Regions from separate parts of the Comamonas sp. NLF-1-9 genome, predicted to be linked through region 1. Evidence: riboswitches for the same ligand, from Rfam matches in the RefSeq annotation. Region 1 holds a riboswitch; the other holds the start of a gene.
The links. Region 1 has a riboswitch for glycine ahead of gcvT (glycine cleavage system aminomethyltransferase GcvT). Riboswitches for the same ligand answer to the same signal wherever they lie in the genome.
Positions count from the first base shown of each region.

Region 1 (3,789 bases):
AGCAGCTCGACGTCGGCGCGCGTGCTGGTTTCGTCCAGCGAGATGCACAGGTAAACGTCCCAGGCTTTTCTGAGGTTTGCGCCCATCCGTATTGCGCGAGCAGCTATTGAATCGGTAGCGTCGTCGGTTTTCAGGCTGATGGTGTCGAAGGCGCTTGCGTGGTGCCCGTGGCTGAAGCCCAGTTGCGCAAGGCCCGCCTTGAGGATGGCGCTCAGGCGCGCGGTGCGCTCGGCGATGCGCTTGAGGCCCTCGGGGCCGTGGTAGACCGCGTACATGCTGGCGACGACCGCGGGCAGCACCTGGGCGGTGCAGATGTTGGAGGTGGCCTTTTCGCGGCGGATGTGCTGCTCGCGCGTTTGCAGCGCCAGGCGGTAGGCGGGCGCGCCGTGCACGTCGACGCTCACGCCCACAAGGCGCCCGGGCAGGCTGCGCTTGAAGCTGTCCTTGCAGGCCATGTAGCCTGCGTGCGGGCCGCCCGCGCCCATGGGCATGCCAAAGCGCTGGGTGCTGCCGATGACGATGTCCGCGTCCATCTCGCCGGGGGACTTGAGCAGGGTGAGCGCAAGCAGATCGGCCGCGACGATGGCGGCCGCGCCCTTGGCGTGGATCTTGGCGATCTCTTCGCTCCAGTCCATCAGCCAGCCGCTGCTGGCCGGGTACTGGATCAGCACCGCGAAGTAGTCGTCGGCCGCGATCGCCGCATCCCAGCTTGCGGCCGAATCGGCGAGCTTGAGCCGCAGGCCCAGGGGCGCGGCGCGTGTGCGCAGTACCTCTATGGTCTGCGGATGCGCGTCGCCCATCACCACGATGGCGTCGCCCTTGGCGCGCACCGAGCGGCGCGCAAGCGTCATCGCCTCGGCCGCGGCCGTGGCCTCGTCGAGCATGGAGGCGTTGGCGATGTCCATGCCGGTGAGGTCGGTCACCATGGTCTGGAAGTTGACCAGCGCCTCCATGCGGCCCTGGCTGATCTCGGCCTGATAGGGCGTGTAAGCGGTGTACCAGGCGGGGTTTTCCAGCACGTTGCGCAGGATCACGCCCGGTGTGTGCGTGCCGTAATAGCCCTGGCCGATGAAGCTCTTCATCACCCGGTTCTTGCCGGCGATGGTTTTGAGCTCGGCCAGCGCCTGCGCTTCGGTGCAGGCGGGCGGCAGCTGCATGCTGCTGGCGCGCGCGATGGAGCGCGGCACGATGGAGTCGACCAGCGCGCGGCGCGAGGCGACGCCCACGACCGAGAGCATGTGCGCCTCGTCGGCTGCGGTGATCCCGATGTGGCGGGCGTGGAACTCGCTGGCGTTCTCCAGCGCGGACAAGGGCAGGGCGGACATGGGAAGGTTCAGGTCAAATATGCTTGGAACCCACGCCAGTCAAGCGCGGGCAACTATCGTTTGAATAGCGCGGCGGCAGAGGGCTTGGCTCATGGGCGGCCCTCGCCTGCGCGCGCCTGCGCCCGGCGCAATGCCCGGCGCTGCGCCGCGCATCAGGACTTGGTGAATTCCTGGTAGGCGGCCTCGTCCAGCAGGGAGTCGAGTTCGTCGGCCTGGCTCAGCTTGACCTTGAAGAACCAGCCCGCGCCCGTGGGGTCGGTGTTGGCCAGCGAAGGGTTTTCGCGCAGCTGCTCGTTGACTTCCACGATCTCGCCGGACACCGGCATGTAGATGTCGGACGCGGCCTTGACCGATTCGACCACGCCCGCCACGTCACCGGCGGCGTAGCTCTTGCCCACTTCGGGCAGCTCCACGAAGACCACGTCGCCCAGCGCGTCCTGCGCATGCGCGGTGATGCCGACGATGGCGGCCGCGGCGTTGGAGTAATCGACCCATTCATGGTCCTTGGAATACTTGATGCTCATGGGGTGCTCCGTTGCTAGAGGATGAAAAAGCGCGATTGTGACTATCCGCGGTGGTAGCGCGGCGCAAGGAAAGGGGTGGCAGCCACTTGCATGGGCACGGGCTTGCCGCGCACCAGCGCGTCCACGCGCGTGCCCACGGCGGCAAACTGCGGCGGCACATAGCCCAGGGCGATGGGTTTGCCCAGCGACGGCGCCAGCAGCCCGCTGGTGATCGTGCCTATCGCGGCGCCGCCCACTTCGTGCAGGGGCGTGTGCTCGCGCACCGGCACGCGCTCCAGTGCGACCAGGCCTACGCGCTTGCGCGTGAGGGTGGAGGGGTCGGCAATCTGCGCCAGCACCTTGTCCGCGCCCGGAAAGCCGCCCGCGCGCTCGCCGCCGCTGCGGCGCACCTTCTGGATGGCCCAGTTCAGGCCCGCTTCGGGCGGGGTGGTGCTGGCGTCGATGTCGTTGCCATACAGGCACAGGCCGGCTTCCAGACGCAGGGAGTTGCGCGCGCCAAGGCCGACGGGCTTGACTTCGGGCTGCGCCAGCAGCGCGCGGGCCAGGGCCTCGGCCTTGTCGCCGGGCAGCGAGATTTCAAAACCGTCCTCGCCGGTGTAGCCGCTGCGCGTGATGAAGAGCGGCGTGCCTTGCCAGTCGGTGTGGATGCCGCTCATGAACACGAGCTGCTCTGCGGCCGGCACCAGGCGCGCGAGCGCCGCGCCGGCCTGCGGGCCTTGCAGGGCCAGCAGGCCGTGCTCGGGCAGGGTTTCGATGGTGCAGCGCGCGCCGATTTTTTCGCGCAGGTGGGCGATGTCACCGAGCTTGCAGGCGCCGTTGACGATCAGGAAGAAGACGTCTTCGGCTTCGCGAAAGAACATCAGGTCGTCGATGATGCCGCCGGCGTCGTTGAGCAGCAGGCCATAGCGCTGCTTGCCCACGGCAAGGCCGGCGACGTCCACGGGCATGAGGCTCTCGAGCGCGCTGGCGGCCTGCGGCCCCTTGATCCTGAGCTGGCCCATGTGCGAGACGTCGAACAGCCCGGCGTGTTCGCGCGTGTGCAAGTGCTCGGCCATCAGGCCGGCGGGGTATTGCACCGGCATGCTGTATCCGGCAAAGGGCACCATGCGTGCACCCAGTTCCTGGTGCAGGCCGGCCAGCGGTGTGGTGAGCAGGGGGGTATCGGACAAGCGCGGACTCCTTGATGGAAACGGCACGCCACACCACGGGGTGTGGGCATGCCCGGCTGTCCGCTTTACCTGAGAGATTCACGCGGATGATGCCGCGCTTGCTCCTTCGGTGGAGGCGCGCAGCAGGTCACCGCGTGCCCCTCTCTCCAGCAGGGATGCGCCCCGCAGGCGGGGCACTTGCCAGTCCTTTTGCCTGAGCGTTTGGGCACTGGGCCTCGCGCCTTCGGCGGCGCCGCACCGTGCGGGTGGCAGCGCTCTCTCCTGACGGGGGGCGATTCTACGTGGCTTTTGGCGCTGCCTGCGCCGGCGCGAACCAAGGCGACAGCGCCCGGCGCCGGGCGCGGCGCGTTTGCCGCAAAATGCCCTGTTTGGCCAGCGGTGCGCGCCCGGCACGGGCGCCGGGCCGCAAGAGAGAGCACGATGAACAAGCAAACCGCCGCGGCCGAGCCCCAGGGCTTGAGCTACCCCTGCGGCGACGCGCCCGGCCTGGGCGAAGTCAGCGAAGTGGCCGATGGCGTGTACTGGATACGCATGCCGCTGCCGTATTCGCTCAACCACATCAATCTGTGGGCGCTGCGCGACGGCGCGGGCTGGGCGCTGGTCGATACCGGCATCTGGTCCACGGTGACGCTGGACGCCTGGCGCGCGCTGTTTGCCGGCGCGCTCAGCGGCCCGATCACGCGCGTGTTCATCACGCACATGCACCCGGACCACATCGGCATGGCCGGCTGGCTCACGCGCAAGTTCGGCTGCCGCCTGTGGATCAGCCGC
Region 1 is NZ_CP078069.1:625,543-629,331, forward strand. Features, by position in the region: gene gcvP (aminomethyl-transferring glycine dehydrogenase) at 1-1,325, opposite strand, end outside; gene gcvH (glycine cleavage system protein GcvH) at 1,478-1,849, opposite strand; gene gcvT (glycine cleavage system aminomethyltransferase GcvT) at 1,891-3,018, opposite strand; glycine riboswitch at 3,065-3,178, opposite strand; glycine riboswitch at 3,194-3,292, opposite strand; gene KUD94_RS03090 (MBL fold metallo-hydrolase) at 3,439-3,789, shown strand, end outside.

Region 2 (3,789 bases), 530 kb from region 1:
CGCGCTCGGCAAAGAACAGGTGACGCAGCGCGCGCGACTCGGGCGACCACATCAGCCGCGTGAACAGCTCGCGCTCGACCACCAGGCCATCGGCAAACATCCTCTTGCTCGCTGCCGCCTGCACCGCGTCCACGCACATCGCCGGCGCGGGGAAGTGCTTCGCCATGCCCTTGACCATGTTGCGCGCAAACTGAAAGTAGGCCTCGCCCTGGGGGTGTGCGCAGGGCAGATTGCGCACCAAGGGCAAGGGGCGCACATCGGCCACGCTGCGCGCAAAGGCCAAGGCTTCGTCCAGCAAGGCTTCGGGCGAACTGGCGAGCTTGTCAAAGAGCTTTTGCCCCGGTACCCCGGCGATGAATTCGCTCTTGAGCGCTTCGCCGCTGACGATCAGATTGAGCGCCGCCTCCACCCCCAGCACCCGCGGCAGGCGCTGGGTGCCACCGGCGCCCGGCAGCAGGCCCAGCTTGACCTCGGGCAGCGCCACGCTGCAGCCGGGCGCGGCCACGCGGTAGTGGCAGGCAAGCGAAAGCTCCAGCCCGCCGCCCATGCAGACGCTGTGGATCGCCGCGACCACCGGCTTGCTGCACTGCTCCACCATGGCGATCACGGTGTGCAGATTGGGCTCGGCAAAGGCCTTGTCGGTGCCAAACTCGGTAATGTCCGCACCACCCGAAAACGCCTTGCCCGCGCCGGTGAGCACAATGGCCTTGACGGCCGCGTCCTGCTGCGCCTGGCGCAGCCCCTCGCCCAAGGCCTTGCGCGTGGCTAGCCCCAGGCCGTTGACCGGCGGGTTGTTCAGCGTGATGAGGGCGATATCGCCCTGGACCTGGTATTGGGCTGTCACTGGCAGAGCTCCTTCTTGATTGGCCGCGCAAACGCGGGGCCCGCGCATGGCACATGCGCCGGCCCGGGCTCAAAGAGTGTAGGAGCTTTGCCGCGGCCTGCTCTGCGCGGCTGTCACGGGTGGGACGCGGCAGCGGCGCACCCGTGTGCCGCTTCAGGCGCCCTGCAGCGCCACCCGCGCGCCGCCCGCACTGCGCCCGAGGGCCGAGCTGGCCAGCTCGGCCACCATGTCCGCCGTAGCCGCCGACAACGTCCAGCCCAGGTGGCCGTGGCCGGTGTTGTAGAACACATTGGGCTTGCGACCCTGGCCCACGCGCGGCAGCATGCTCGGGGTCATCGGGCGCAGGCCGGCCCAGGGCACGACCTGGCGCGTGCTCACGCCGGGAAAGCAGGCGTTGACCCAGCGCACCAGCGGCGCGATGCGGTCGGCCCGGATATCCCTGTTCACGCCATTGAACTCGGCCGTGCCGGCCACGCGAAAGCGCGTCGCGCCCAGGCGGCTCGTGACGAGCTTGGTCTCGTCGTCGAGCAGGCTGACGGTGGGCGCGGCCTGCTGGCTTGCCTCGTCCTGCAGGTGCACGGTGATCGAGTAGCCCTTGACCGGGTAGATGTTGATGCGGTCGCCCAGTTGCGCCGCCAGCGCGCGGCTGGCCACGCCGGCGCAGACCAGCACCGCGTCGAAGGACTGCTCGCGCGGGCCGTCTTCGCCGCTCCAGCGCACCAGCGCGCGGCGTCCGTCGCTTTCAAGGCCTTGCACCTGCGCGCCATAGAGGCAGTGCACCCCCAGGCGCTCGGCGGCAGCGGCCAGGCCGGCGGTGAAGAGATGAATGTCCCCGGTGCAATCGCTTTCGGTGAAGTAGCCGCCGTAGTAGTTGCCCGCGAGTGTGGGCTCGATCGCGCGCATCTCCTCGGGCGTGACCGCCCGGCGCTGCAGACCGCCTTCGGCCAGCAGCCTGGAGACCTCGCCCGCATGCTCGAAACCGGCGCGGTCGCGGTAGATGTGCAAGATGCCCTGCCGGCGCAGATCAAAGTGCAGGCCTTCGCGCTCGGCCCAGTCAAACAGATGCTGGCGCGCGGCGATCGCCAGGCGCGTGGTCTGCACCGTGTGCTCGCGGTAGCGGGGAAGCTGGGCGATGAATTCGGCAAACCAGGACAGCTTGTGCCAAGTGGGCCGGGGATTGACCAGCAGCGGCGCATCGCTGCGCAGCATCCACTTGAGGCCCTTGAGCAGCGTGGACGGGTGGTTCCACACCTCCGCGTTGGAAGCGGAGAGCTGTCCGCCATTGGCGAACGAGGTCTCCATGCCGGCGTAGCGATGGCCCTCCAGCAGGCTTACATCAAAACCGCGCCGGGCCAGCGCGTAGGCAGAAGTGACGCCGGTGATACCGGCGCCGATGACGGCGATCGAAGTCATGTCAGCTCCAAACGTCAGGATGGGTGACGCGGCATGCACCATGCATGCGGCGTGCCCCCTCTGTTCGGAACCTGAGAGATTCGTGTGCCGGCGCTGGGGCGGCACACTTGCTCCTTCGGTGAGGCAAGAGACGAAGCTGCCTGCTCTTCAGAGTGTGGACGACGGGCCGGTTCCTGTGCCTGAGAGTTTCCGGGGCAGTTGCTCCTTCGGCGTCGCCGGGCGCATGCCCGGCAAGCTCTCCCGACCCATCCAAGGCCGCCATCCTAGCAGAGAGTGAGGCCTGCTCAGCGGCCGGCCAAACCACTCAAAGGCCGGGCAGCTTGTAGTCCTTGAGCTGCTCGCGCAGCTTGCTCTTTTGCATCTTGCCGGTAGCGCCCAGCGGGATCGCCTCGACGAACACCACGTCGTCGGGGATCTGCCACTTGGCCATCTTGCCTTCGTAGAACCCGAGCAGCTCTTCGCGCGTGACCTCGGCGCCGGGTTTGGTCACCACGGCGATGATCGGGCGTTCGTCCCACTTGGGGTGGGCCATGCCGACGCAGGCGGCCATGGCCACGGCCGGGTGCGCCATGGCGATGTTCTCGATGTCGATGGAACTGATCCATTCGCCGCCGGACTTGATCACGTCCTTGCTGCGGTCGGTGATCTGCATGAAGCCGTCGGCATCGATGGTGGCCACGTCGCCCGTGGGAAACCAGCCGTGCCCGGCCTCGTCGTAGACCAGCGGATCGGTCGTGCCCTTGAAGTAGCGCGCCAATATCCAGGGGCCGCGCACCAGCAGGTCGCCATAGGTCTTGCCGTCCCAGGGCTGGTCCTTGCCGTCGTCCCCGACGATCTTCATGTCCACGCCAAAGAGCGCCCGCCCCTGCTTGGTGCGGATGTGCAGTTGCTCTTCGGGCGAGAGCTTGAGCTGCTTGTTCTTGAGCGTGCACAGCGTGCCCAGCGGACTGGTCTCGGTCATGCCCCAGGCGTGCAGCACGTCCACGCCGTACTGGTCGCGGAAGGTGTCGATCATCGCGGGCGGGCAGGCCGAGCCGCCGATCACGGTGCGCGTGAGGGTGGAGAACTTGAGCCCGTTGGCCGCCATGTGCGACAGCAGCATCTGCCAGATCGTCGGCACGCCGGCGGCAAACGTCACCTGCTCGGCCTCCATCAGCTCGTAGATCGACTTGCCATCCATCGCGGGGCCGGGAAAGACCACTTTGCAGCCGGTGAGCGCCGCGCCGTAGGGCAGGCCCCAGGCGTTGACGTGAAACATCGGCACGACCGGCATCATGGAGTCGCGCGCCGACAGGTTCATCGCGTCGGGCAGGCAGCCGCCATAGGCGTGCAGCACGGTAGAGCGGTGGCTGTACAGCGCGCCCTTGGGATCGCCCGTGGTGCCACTGGTGTAGCACAGCCCGGCGGCGGTGTTCTCGTCGAACTGCGGCCAGCTGTATTGCTCGGAGGCTGCCGCAATCCAGGCCTCGTAGCTCAGCAGACCGGGGATGCCGCTGTCCGCGGGCAACTTGTCGGCCTCGCACAGCAGCACC
Region 2 is NZ_CP078069.1:1,159,515-1,163,303, forward strand. Features, by position in the region: gene KUD94_RS05565 (3-hydroxyacyl-CoA dehydrogenase NAD-binding domain-containing protein) at 1-844, opposite strand, end outside; gene KUD94_RS05570 (D-amino acid dehydrogenase) at 998-2,257, opposite strand; glycine riboswitch at 2,415-2,510, opposite strand; gene KUD94_RS05575 (3-(methylthio)propionyl-CoA ligase) at 2,562-3,789, opposite strand, start outside.
Region 2: it holds a riboswitch for glycine, as region 1 does, so the genes downstream of both, KUD94_RS05570 (D-amino acid dehydrogenase) here and gcvT (glycine cleavage system aminomethyltransferase GcvT) in region 1, are expected to answer to the same signal.